3 regions of the Paenibacillus sp. MAHUQ-45 genome follow, and region 2 is predicted to be linked to each of the others. Evidence: predicted binding sites of a transcription regulator. Region 2 holds the regulator's gene; each other region holds the start of a gene.

Region 1 (4,264 bases), on a different contig from region 2:
AAGTAAGGCTCGATCTCCGCCAGAACCTCTTCCAGGCTCATTTCCTTACCCTCATCCAATGCCCATGTATCTGGATTATGACAATATTGGCATTTCAGCAGACAGCCTTGCATGAACAAAACAAAGCGAATACCAGGCCCGTCAACGGTTCCAAAGGTTTCTAAGGAGTGTATGCGACCTTTAATCATTAGGAGTCATCCTTTCTCCACGACTGACCACAGCCTCTCCTTCCGAAGAAGGTCCCTGTCCTTAAAGACTGTTGTCCCCTTAAATCGCGGTCCCGAAATTTAAAATTTTAACCAATTTAAAACAAGATTTTACCGCCCTTGTGACAAGGGCGGCATCTCCTTGCGAGTATCTTAATGATATAGCCAAAGCATTTCAGTTATCGAACGACTTACATCGAACCATGGAACGTACGGTTGATTACATCCAATTGTTGTTCGCGAGTCAGCTTGATGAAGTTAACGGCATAGCCGGATACGCGAATGGTCAATTGTGGGTAGTTCTCTGGATGTTCCATAGCATCCATCAACTGCTCGCGGGCGAACACGTTGACGTTCAAGTGGTGACCCTTGCTGCCGAAGTATCCATCCAGCATGGATACCAGGTTAGATTTACGGCCTTCTTCTTCCTTACCCAATGCCTTAGGCACGATGGAGAAGGTGTTGGAGATTCCGTCAAGGCTATCTTCGTAAGGCAGTTTGGCAACAGAGCTCAGGGATGCCAGGGCGCCCTTCTTATCACGGCCGTGCATTGGGTTAGCACCTGGTGCGAATGGCTCGCCTTTTTTACGTCCGTCAGGTGTAGTACCTGTCTTCTTACCATACACCACGTTGGAAGTGATGGTCAGTACGGATTGTGTTGGCAGAGCATCACGGTAAGCATTGTGTTTGCGAATCATAGTCATGAAGGATTCAACCAGTTCTACAGCAATGCTGTCTACGGAATCATCATTGTTACCGTAGCAAGGGAATTCACCTTCGATTTCAAAATCAACGGCAATGCCTTGTTCGTTACGTACTGGTCTAACCTTCGCATGTTTGATAGCGCTCAGGGAGTCAGCTGCAACAGACAAACCGGCGATACCACAAGCCATAGTCCGCAGAATATCGCGGTCATGCAAAGCCATTTCAATACGTTCGTAGGAATATTTATCGTGCATGTAGTGAATGACATTCAGCGTGTTCATATACAGCTTAGCCAACCACTCCATCATTGGTTTGAAACGTTTCATTACTTCTTCATAATCGAGAACTTCGGAAGTGATGCGCGGAAGCTCAGGTCCAACTTGCACGCCGGATTTTTCGTCCACACCACCATTGATAGCATACAACAATGCTTTTGCTAAGTTGGCACGTGCGCCAAAGAATTGCATTTGTTTACCGATACGCATTGCAGATACGCAACATGCGATACCGTAGTCATCGCCATAGATTGGACGCATCAAATCGTCATTCTCATATTGAATGGAGCTGGTCTCGATGGATACCTTGGCACAATACTTTTTGAAGCCTTCAGGCAATTGCTCGGACCACAGTACAGTCAAGTTTGGTTCCGGTGCAGGTCCCAAGTTGTACAGGGTGTGCAAGAAACGGAAGCTGTTCTTGGTAACACGAGTTGTGCCGTCTACGGACATACCACCAATGGATTCTGTAACCCAAGTTGGGTCACCACTGAACAGTTCATTATAATCAGGTGTGCGCAGGAATTTAACAATACGCAATTTCATTACGAAATGGTCTGTTAACTCTTGTGCTTGTTCTTCGGTCAAAATGCCTTCTGCGATATCACGCTCAACATAGATATCAAGGAATGAGGATACGCGTCCAAGGGACATTGCCGCACCGTTCTGTTCTTTGATTGCTGCCAGGTAACCGAAGTATACCCATTGGAAGGCTTCTTTGGCAGTGTTAGCTGGCTTGGAGATATCAAAGCCGTGCATAGCCGCCATTTTCTTCAGTTCGCCCAGTGCGCGGATCTGTTCGGAAATTTCTTCACGAAGACGAATTACGGATTCGCTCATGGCATCTACTTCAAGATTTTTGAGGTCTTGTTTCTTTTCATTGACAAGGAAATCAATTCCGTAAAGCGCTACGCGGCGGTAGTCACCAATGATCCGGCCACGGCCGTAAGCATCAGGAAGACCGGTAATGATACCCGCTCTACGCGCTGCTCTCATATCATCTGTATATGCATCAAATACGCCTTGGTTATGCGTTTTGCGAATGTTCGTGAACATGTCGACAATGCCTTGCGGAAGTTCAAATCCGTATGCGTTACAGGCATCGATCATCATTTTAATACCGCCGAACGGTTGAATGGAACGTTTGAAAGGCGCGTCAGTCTGAACGCCGACAATTTGCTCCTTGTCTTTGTCAATGTAACCAGGATTGTGCGAAACGATTGTAGATACAGTGTTCACATCTACATCAAGCACACCGCCATTGGCAATTTCCCGTTTGGTCATTTCAGAGACAATTTTCCACAGTTCCTTGGTATTCTCAGTAGCTCCGGCGAGGAAATCTTCCTTGCCCAGGTAAGGGGTAATGTTCTTCTCAATAAAGTCATTCACGTTAACTTTTCTGGACCATTTACCTTTTGTAAAACCGTGCCAACCCGACTTCACTTCTTGTACATCTTTTTCAATCACCGACATGCTAAATCCCTCCATCTATATTTATAGTATTGTAGAGATCGCGGGCTTGAAGGTTAATCCCGTGTCTCGCGACCCCTTAATATGGTTGTTATAAAATTCACAATAGTGATTTTATAACCGGGATCGTTGTTTGTTTATATGAATATTTTAGTTTATTTTCTGAAAAAGGACTGTGACAAATATCACCTTTTCGGTGATATTTGTCACTAGCATCCAGTTTCTCAAAGAACGAAATCCTTAGCTCAAAACCGTGGTATTAGTTATCAAATTTGCCGTAGAAAGCATTGCGGTATACGTCTGCAAGCTCGCTGACAAGTGGCATTTTCGGATTAGCAGTTGTACATTGGTCTTCAAATGCACGGTCAGCCAGATAATCTACACGCGATTCGAAATCCTTAGGATCAAAGCCCAGCTGTTGGAACGACTCCTCAATACCCAGCTTCTTGTTCATGTCGCGGATCGCATTGATCAAGCTGGTAACCCCTTCTTCGGTGGTACGAGCTGGCAGTCCCAGAATACGGGCGATCTCGGCATAACGCTCGTCAGCAACGAAGTGCGAATATTTAGGGAACGAAGCAAACTTCGTTGGTTTCTTGGCATTGTAGCGGATAACGTGTGGCATAAGAATCGCATTAGTGCGACCATGAGCCGTGTGATATTGACCGCCCCATTTGTGCGCCAAACTGTGGTTGATGCCCAGGAATGCGTTGGCGAAAGCCATACCAGCAAGCGTGGAAGCATTATGCATTTTCTCACGAGCCAGCGGATCAGCTTCCAGTGCCGATTTCTCCAGGTATTGGAATACGAGCTGGATCGCTTTGATGGCAAGACCATCGGAGTAATCACTAGCCATAACCGATACATAGGCTTCAATCGCATGTGTCAACACGTCCATACCTGTGTCAGCAACAGCAGTTTTTGGCAAGCTATATACGAACTCTGGATCAATGATAGCTACATCAGGTGTGAGTTCATAGTCAGCCAAAGGATATTTGGTGTGTTTTTCAGTTGTTTTGTCAGTGATAACCGCGAAAGAAGTAACTTCCGAACCAGTACCCGAAGTCGTTGGGATGGCAACGAATTTAGCTTTGTTACCCAGTTTAGGGAACTTGTAGACCCGTTTGCGGATATCCATGAATTTTTGTTTCAGACCGTTAAAGTCAGCGTCTGGGTGTTCGTAGAACAACCACATACCTTTAGCTGCGTCCATAGGGGAACCGCCGCCGAGAGCAATGATGCAGTCCGGTTGGAATCTGTTCATCATAGCCGTACCTTTTTCCACTGTAGTGGTCGAAGGATCTGGTTCTACTTCCGAGAACACTTCGATAGCTACTGGTGTTTGACGTTGACGCAGATAGTGCTCAACTCTTTCCACGTAACCCAGTTTCACCATCATAGGGTCTGTGATAATCGCAACGCGTGTAATATCAGGCATTTTGGCAAGGTATTGTGTTGCACCTTTTTCGAAATAGATCTTGTCGGGTACTTTAAACCATTGCATATTCACGGTACGACGATTCACCCTTTTCACGTTGATCAGATTGATGGCAGTCACGTTTTGCGATACCGAGTTGCGTCCGTAAGATCCACAGCCCAGTGTCAGCG
Region 2 (4,264 bases):
TGCAAACTGCGGGTAGCGAGCAGGCTTCGGAATGGAGCAGCATCATTGACAGGCTATATCCGGACTTGCTTACGGTGAAGGAGACATGGGACGTCCTGAGTGAGAAGCTGTACACTCTTCTGCCGGAGCGCAGTGATGCGGCCGCAGGGGAGGCAGGACAGCTGGTGCTTCGTCTCTTGCCGGGAAGCAAGCCGAAGGACTGGGAAGAGCTGGCGGCGCTGGAGAATACAATGCACCTGAGCCTCAGTGATGTCATCCGCAAAGGAGAGAAGATGCTGAGCGAGATGCGCGAACAGGACGGTCAGTCCAGCTCGGACAGTCTGGTAACCGATCTCGGCGGTCTCTTCAAGGATCTGAGTGCCATTCGTGAACAGGTTCGCTTCTTTATGAGTCTGAACGACGTGAATGTTGTGTACTGGCTGGAAGCCAGCAGCAATTATCGCAGCAAGTCCCTGCAGCTCTATGCGGTGCCTGTCGATGTCAGCGCCCAGCTCAAGGAGCTGTTCTTCGATAAGAAGAACAGCATTGTGCTGACCTCAGCCACCTTGTCGGTCGATAAATCATTTCAATTCATGATTGACAATCTGGGGCTCGGTGAGGCAGCGGAGCAGGGACGCCTGATGACCTCTCTGCTGCCCTCGCCGTTCAAGTACCGTGAACAGGCCCTGCTGGTCATTCCGCGCGACTTCCCGAGCGTTAAGGGCAGCATAGGCGATGCACGCTTTGTGGACACGCTGGTGCAATCTCTCGCGGAGGCAGCGGTGACCACACGCGGACGAATGCTGGTGCTGTTCACCTCTTACCGCATGCTGCGCCAGGTCTATGATCCCCTGAAGGAAGCTCTGGCTTCACAGGATATCAGCGTACTGGGGCAGGGAGTGGAGGGCGGAAGCCGCAGCAAGCTGATCCGTCGATTTCAGGACAGCAGCGCTGCAGTGCTGCTTGGTACAAGCAGCTTCTGGGAAGGCGTAGACATTCCCGGCGATGCGTTAACTTGCCTGGCCATCGTCAGGCTGCCGTTTCAGCCGCCGAATCATCCGCTGGCGGAGGCCAAGGCTGAACTGCTTCAAGCGCAGAAGAAGAACCCGTTCATGAAGCTCTCCGTGCCGCAGGCGGTCATCCGCTTCAAGCAGGGCTTCGGTCGTCTCGTTCGGACGGCACAAGACCGGGGAATCGTTATTGTTTATGATACCAGGGTTATTGAGTCCTATTACGGTAAATATTTTCTGTATTCGCTGCCTGGTCCCAAGATGGAGCATATGAAGACTGAGCAGATGGTTCCCCGAATTGCAGAATGGCTGGAGGAAGGAGGCATTTAATGCCTCTTTCATTCAGTCTATAATGCGTTATTTTTCAACAATCGGATTAATCTATATTTACCATCATTCGGAAAATATAGGGCGAGAAAATGCTGTTCGTTGGGGAGACCAGGTTATTTTCCATTGGTTCAAGAAGGATGGTATAAGGGATGAATGGACTTGCGCCCTAAAGCCCTAACTTCATAGCGCCTCATCTTTTGTTTGAATTTTAATTTAACTTAATCTAGGAGGAGAAAACATGAAATCGGATAAAATCTCGGAGGCGGTGGTACGCAGACTTCCAGTATACCTGCGGTTCCTCAACGATCTCCAAAAACGTGAAATCTCGACAGTTTCTTCTCAAGAACTTGGTCAGAAGCTAGATCTTAACCCGGCCCAGATCCGCAAGGATCTGGCTTATTTTGGCGACTTCGGCCGTAAAGGCATCGGTTATGATGTGTCTTATCTCATTGAGAAGATCCGTCATATCCTGAAACTGGATCAGCAAATTAACGTGGCTTTGGTAGGCGCCGGTAATCTTGGACATGCTTTGTCCAACTACAATGCTTACTTGAAGGACACGATGAAAATAACCGCCATTTTTGATTCGTATGAGCCCAAGGTAGGGCAGAAAATCAACTCGCTCACGGTACAGCCGATGAAGGAACTGGGCAGCACTATTCGTGAGCAGGGCATCCGTATCGGCATTATTACCGTACCGGATACCGAAGCGCAGAATGTAGCAGATATTCTGGTGGAATCCGGGATTGAAGCGATTTTGAACTTTGCACCTGTGATTCTGAAAACACCATCCCAGATCCGAGTCCATGCAGCGGACTTTACAACGGATTTGCAAAGCCTTGCTTATTATTTGCAGGATGGAAAGGAAGAGCTTGGGCATGAGCAGCAGTAAGATTCTGATCCGTAACGGGAGATTTCTTGTGCCTGGGGCTCCTCTTTCTGTGTTGAACGGCTATATGATCATAGAGGATGATCTCATCACATACATAGGTGAAGAAGAGCCGTGTCTTGAAGAAGAGGTGCAGGTGATCGATGGTAACCGCTTGCTGTTCATGCCTGGTCTGGTGAATACCCATGGCCATGCGGCGATGTCGCTGCTGCGCGGCTATGGCGATGACCGAACTCTTCAGGTCTGGCTGCAGGAGAAAATGTGGCCGATGGAGGGCAAGTTTACCCCGGACGATATCTACTGGGGAAGCTCGCTGGCTATCTTGGAAATGATGAAGGGTGGCACGACGACCTTTCTTGACATGTATGACAAAATGGATCGGGTGGCTGAGATCACGCAGCAGTCCGGCATGCGCGGGGTGCTGACACGAGGGGTTATCGGCTTATGTCCGCCAGAGGTACAGGATGCGAAGCTGGCTGATGCTGTCCAGTTCGCCCGTGATTGGAATGGCAAGGCAGACGGCAGAATTACAACGATGCTGTCGCCGCATTCCCCGTATACGTGTCCGCCGGAATTTATAGTCAAGTTCGTGCAGGCTGCCCATGACCTGGATCTACCGCTGCATACGCATATGTCGGAGACGAAGCGGGAAGTGGAGCAGAATGTTGAGGATTATGGACTGCGCCCTGTTGCACACTTGGAACAGCTGGGAATGTTCACACGACCGTCTCTGGTCGCGCATGGCGTGCATTTGAATGACGAGGAGATCGGTATTCTGGCCCGTCACCATGTCGGCGTCTCCCACAACCCTGGGAGCAACCTGAAGCTGGCCAGCGGCATTGCCCGGGTTATCGATCTGCTGAATGCAGGCGTTACTGTATCACTGGGTACGGACAGTGCAGCCAGCAACAATAATCTGGATTTGTTCGAAGAGATGCGTTTGGCAGCGCTCATTCATAAGGGCTTCAGCGGAGACCCAACAGCTGTTCCGGCTGCAGAGGCCCTGCGGATGGCAACGGAGTACGGTGCGAAATCACTCTTCCTGAATAGCGTGGGCAAGCTTGCCCCAGGCATGAAAGCAGACTTCATTGCCATTGATATCGATCAGCCGCATTTGCTGCCGCATACGGACCTGATTTCACATGCGGTATACTCAGCCAGTGCCAAAGACGTGCTCCATGTCTGGGTGAACGGACAGCAGATTGTAAAGAACGGAGAATGCCTGACGCTGGATGAAGAAGCTATTCGTCGTAAGGCGCAGGAAGCTTTTGTAGGCCTGTTGAATCGGTAGGCAAGGATCGGCAGAACCGCCGTGGAACATGTAGAAAGGAAGCTGTAACTTGAAAAAGAGGAAAAAATGGATCCTGCTAGGAGTGGCACTGTTTCTGCTCCTGCTGCTTGGCCTAAGCCAGTTCTATGCTTTTATCATGAAGGACCAATGGAAAGAACGGGATGCAGCCAAGGAGGTTGCCCTAAGTCGAGCAGGCTTAACTCAAGTAGAGAAGGCCCAGAAATCGGTCTGGGACGAAAACTCGTTGTATTGGGTGCTAACAGGGAAAAATGAGGCGGGTACCGAACTGATGGTGTGGGTCCGCTTTACAACGGACGGTAAGGTTGCTGAAGGCGACAACGTGGTATTCAGCGAAGAACTGAGCAAGGGCACATCGGAGGCAAAAATCAGGTCCATCATCAGCGCACAGCTTCCGGATATTAAAATTCAAAGGCTGATCCCGGGTGTATATAACGGGGAATACACCTGGCAGCTTTTTTATGAACAGGCAGACCGTTATTATTATCAGTTCTACCGCTTTTCTGATGGCAATCCCATCGGAGGACGCTTCAGCCTACCCAAGCGCTGAGTTTGAGCCTCCGCAAGCTTCATGATGGGAACGAGCGTGTGAGAGAGCAATGGCGTTTAAGGGGATTTAAGAAAACACAAACAAGCGAACCGGATTGCGGCTCGCTTGTTTGTGTTGAAGCTGGTGCTGATGCTGATGCTGATGCTGATGTTGAAGCTGGTGCTGAAGCTGGTGCAGATGACTGATGCTACTGTTGA
Region 3 (4,264 bases), on a different contig from region 2:
CCAATCACAGATGGCATTGCTTGATGGTGGACCTAACAACGCTACGTTGACCTATGCGCTGCTGATGGTGAAATATGCATTTACAAGACTTGATTATGGAACGGCTACTGCACTAGGCATGCTTATGTTCATTGTCCTGGGCGGTTTGGGCGTCTTACAGTTCAAGCTCAACAAGGAGGACAACTAAGATGAAAAGTGGAGACAGAGGGATATTATCGGAACACGATCTTAAGCAGACCAGTAATAAAATCGGATATGGAATAATGGTCTTGGTTATATGTGCCATGGTGTTCAGTATGCTGTATCCTATACTCATGATGATGTTCAACGGACTCAAGTCCAATACGGAAGTGAATACGTTCCCGCCGCACTTTTTCCCGCAGGAATGGCATTTTGAAAACTTGAAGCAAGCTTTCAAATATATTGATCTGTTTTCTTACCTGAGAAACACGATCTATATCTTTGTAGGTAATATGATAATGACTCTGGTAGTATTGGGAATGGCATCGTTCAGTATCTCCCGGATGAATGTCCCTTATAAGAAAGCGATCTATTTCTTCTTCCTGATGACCCTGTTCATTCCGGCGAGCAGCTACATGGTTCCAAACTTTGTCAACCTGAAGGAATTTGGCTTGCTGAACCAATACGCAGCGTTCTGGCTGCCAGCAGGTGCGAATACATTTTATTTCCTGTTGCTTAAGAACTTCTTTGACGGAATTCACCCAGAAATTTTCGAAGCCGCCCGGATCGACGGTGCTTCGGAGCCAAGAAGTTTCTTCTCCATCGCAGTTCCGCTGTCGGTTCCGATTTTTGCAACACTGGCTATCTTTATCTTCTCCACGGCGTGGAATGACTGGTACTGGCCGTCACTCGTTATGCATAGTGATGACAAGTACACCTTGGCAACGGCGATGTATAAGTATGTTATTAACGTTAAGGCACTCAATACCAATATCAAGTTTGCGATTCTCTTCCTGGTCAGCTTGCCGCCAATTGTCGTATTCTTGATCTTCCAGAAGTTCATTATGCGCGGTGTGGCGTTATCCGCTGTCAAAGGCTGATTTAAATGTCTGATTTAATGTCTGATTTTACTATCGATCGTAAACTTGCACATAAAAGGAATATAAATGCACCTCGTTTGTAAACGATTTCTCTTTTATGATCAATGTGTAAGATAATTATGAAATTGAAAAGGGGAGTTTCAATGCGCAAGTATTCCGCTATGCTACTAAGCCTCCTGATGGCCGGTTCGTTGCTTTCCGCTTGTGGCGGCAACAACAACGGAAATTCAGCCAGCGACAAGGGCGGGGATCCAACCACAGCCCCAACGAATGCCGCAAAAGAGAATTCGAGCGGTACCGATGCAGCTGCTAAGGATGACATTACCCAAAGAAAAATTACAATCAAGATTCACTATCCGACACCTGACCTTACCGAGATCAGAGCTCAGGAAGATGACAAAATCAAGCGTTTCCAAGCTGAATATCCAAACGTTGAAATTCTTAAGGATGACTGGCAGTACAACGTAAATGAAATCGGCATCAAGATGGCTGCCAACGAGGCACCAACGTTCTTCAATACCTTCGCTACAGAAGCCAAGTTCCTGGTTGAAAAGGGCTGGGTAGCCGATATCTCAGATCTTTGGAACAAATATGAACACAAAGATGAAATTAACCCTGTCCTGCAGAATCAGTTCATCATTGATGGCAAAGTGTATGGCGTAACACAAAAAGGTTATGTTACCACTACAATGATCAACAGAAAGCTGCTTGATGACAAAGGCGTGGCTGTTCCTCCACTTGACTGGACTTGGGACGATATGCTGAACACTGCCAAGGGCGTAGCGGATACTAAAAAAGGTATCTCCGGTATTGCTCCAATGGGTAAAGGTAATGAAGCAGGCTGGAACTGGACCAACTTCCTGTTCGAAGCAGGTGGAGAAATCCAAAATATTGACGGCGGCAAGGTTGTGGCTACATTCAACTCCGACGCTGGTGTGAAAGCACTGGACTTCTATAAGAAGCTTAGATGGGAAGCTAATGCTATTCCTCAAGACTGGGCACTTGGCTGGGGCGATGCTGTAGGCGCATTCCAACAAAGCCGTACTGCAATGGTTATGGCTGGTTCTGACGGCGTTATCGAGCAAGCTCTGAACCAAGGTGGTCTGAAACCTGAAGAAGTATTGACGTACCCAATGCCTGCTGCTGAAAAAGGCGGCAAGCACACAGGCGTACTGGGTGGCGATTATCTTGTAATCAACCCGAATGCAACGAAAGACGAGCAAGAAATGGCGTTCCGTTACATCACATTCGATTACTTCTCTGACAAGGGTCTGGATGCACTTGATGCGGTAATCAAGCAACGTCAGGCTGACGGTAAATTCTTCATTCCGCCGCTCCTTGACTACTTCTCCGCTGATTCCGAATTCGGTAAGAAGACTAAAGCTGTCTATGACAAGTACACTAACGTTTATCAATACAATCCAGAAATCATGAACCTGCTGGATGGTAAGCCAGAAGCTCAGTACAATACTCAGGACTACTATGCAACTATGTCCAATGTCATTCAAGAGCTGTTCTCCAAAAAAGGAACAGATTCCAAAGCTCAGCTTGATGCTGCTGCTAAAACAGTCCAAGAGAAATTCTTCGATGGAATCAAAGTACAATAATCAGATGTCAGTGTAATCACTGTAACTGAATAGCACGAACAAAGGGATGTTCCAAAAGCCATGTAGATGGTGAGGAACATCCCTTTTTTGCTGGCAATGAATGAATTTGAAAAGAGTGGTTCCGGAGGAGATAGAGAGGAAAGTGAGTTGTGAACCTTTTGTGATTCGTAGAGTGTTGAATGGAGAGCAGGATGTCTTTTTAGTTCCACATAAATAAGGGGGAAGTTGGATGGAAAGGGTGAAATCAGGTGAATTAAACCATTTTTTAAATAAAATATGGTTATAAATCCTAAATATGATTGAATGAAAGCGCTTTGAAACACGTCAAAAAAACTTTATACTTTGTGAAAGATTTCACTATACAAGACGAAAAGTATGTGATAATATGAACATGTAGAGAAAAACAACTCAAAAATTGACAGGAGGACGAGGGACATGGCAGTTAAAAATGAAGTGCCCGCCCAAGTGAAGCAACCAACAGCTGAGGAATATATTCAGACTCTGGTAGATAAAGCCAAGAAGGCTCAAGAAGCGTACATGAAGCTGGATCAAGAGCAGGTCAACACAATCGTTCATGCAATGGCGTTGGCAGGACTCGACAAGCACATGTATCTGGCGAAACTGGCCGTTGAAGAAACAGGTCGAGGCGTCTACGAAGACAAAATCACGAAGAACATTTTCGCAACAGAATATATCTGGCACGGAATTAAATATGATAAGACCGTAGGGGTCATCGAAGACAACTCCTACGAAAGTTTCCAAAAGATCGCCGAACCGGTCGGGATCGTTATGGGTATCACACCGGTAACCAATCCAACATCCACCACGATGTTTAAAGCTCTGATCGCCGCTAAGACACGTAACCCTATTATATTTGGTTTTCATCCATCTGCGCAAGAGTGTAGTGCAGCATCCGCCAAAATTCTACATGACGCAGCAGTAAAAGCTGGCGCACCTGAGAACTGTATCCAATGGATCGAAATGCCAACGATGGACAAAACAAACGCATTGATGAATAACCCTGACGTTGCACTGATTCTGGCAACAGGCGGATCGGCCATGGTTAAAGCGGCTTATAGCTGTGGTAAACCGGCTCTGGGCGTAGGTCCTGGTAACGTACCTGCCTTTATCGAGAAGAGTGCTAACATCGACCAAGCGGTAACTGACATAATCCTTTCGAAAACATTCGATAACGGTATGATCTGTGCATCCGAACAAGCGGTTATTATTGAAGAAGCTATTTTTGACCAAGTGAAGAAGAAAATGATTGCGAACGGATGTTACTTCGTTAACAAAGAAGAAGCTGCTAAGCTGACTTCCGGTGCAATGAACGTTGAAAAATGTGCAGTGAACCCGGCAATTGTTGGTCAATCTGCAACGAAGATCGCGGAAATGTGCGGTATTCAAGTGCCAGCAGGCACCAAAATCCTGGTAGCTGAACTTGAAGGCGTAGGAACAAAATTCCCATTGTCTGCAGAGAAGCTGAGTCCGGTACTGGCTTGCTATAAAGTTAAGAATGCTGATCAAGGTATCGAACGTGCTGCCGAGATCGTTGAGTTCGGAGGCATGGGCCACAGCTCGGCTATCCACTCGAAC

The links. The regulator Rex, encoded in region 2, represses fermentation and respiration genes when NADH is low (regulators of the CRP and FNR family bind a similar motif). The targets are predictions, from matches to a motif close to TTGTGAAATATTTCACAA.
Region 1: the regulator Rex is predicted to act here: its motif matches at 2,745-2,762, upstream of pflB (formate C-acetyltransferase).
Region 3: the regulator Rex is predicted to act here: its motif matches at 3,011-3,028, upstream of adhE (bifunctional acetaldehyde-CoA/alcohol dehydrogenase).

What each region holds. Positions count from the first base shown of each region.
Region 1 covers NZ_JBYUPV010000001.1:686,479-690,742, reverse strand. Annotated here, with positions in the region: gene pflA (pyruvate formate-lyase-activating protein) at 1-188, opposite strand, end outside; gene pflB (formate C-acetyltransferase) at 398-2,659, opposite strand; gene adhE (bifunctional acetaldehyde-CoA/alcohol dehydrogenase) at 2,916-4,264, opposite strand, start outside.
Region 2 covers NZ_JBYUPV010000002.1:81,623-85,886, forward strand. Annotated here, with positions in the region: gene dinG (ATP-dependent DNA helicase DinG) at 1-1,319, shown strand, start outside; gene AC3Y23_RS04140 (redox-sensing transcriptional repressor Rex) at 1,558-2,211, shown strand; gene AC3Y23_RS04145 (amidohydrolase) at 2,198-3,499, shown strand; gene AC3Y23_RS04150 (cell wall elongation regulator TseB-like domain-containing protein) at 3,549-4,067, shown strand.
Region 3 covers NZ_JBYUPV010000001.1:682,103-686,366, forward strand. Annotated here, with positions in the region: gene AC3Y23_RS03010 (carbohydrate ABC transporter permease) at 1-187, shown strand, start outside; gene AC3Y23_RS03015 (carbohydrate ABC transporter permease) at 189-1,061, shown strand; gene AC3Y23_RS03020 (ABC transporter substrate-binding protein) at 1,205-2,668, shown strand; gene adhE (bifunctional acetaldehyde-CoA/alcohol dehydrogenase) at 3,104-4,264, shown strand, end outside.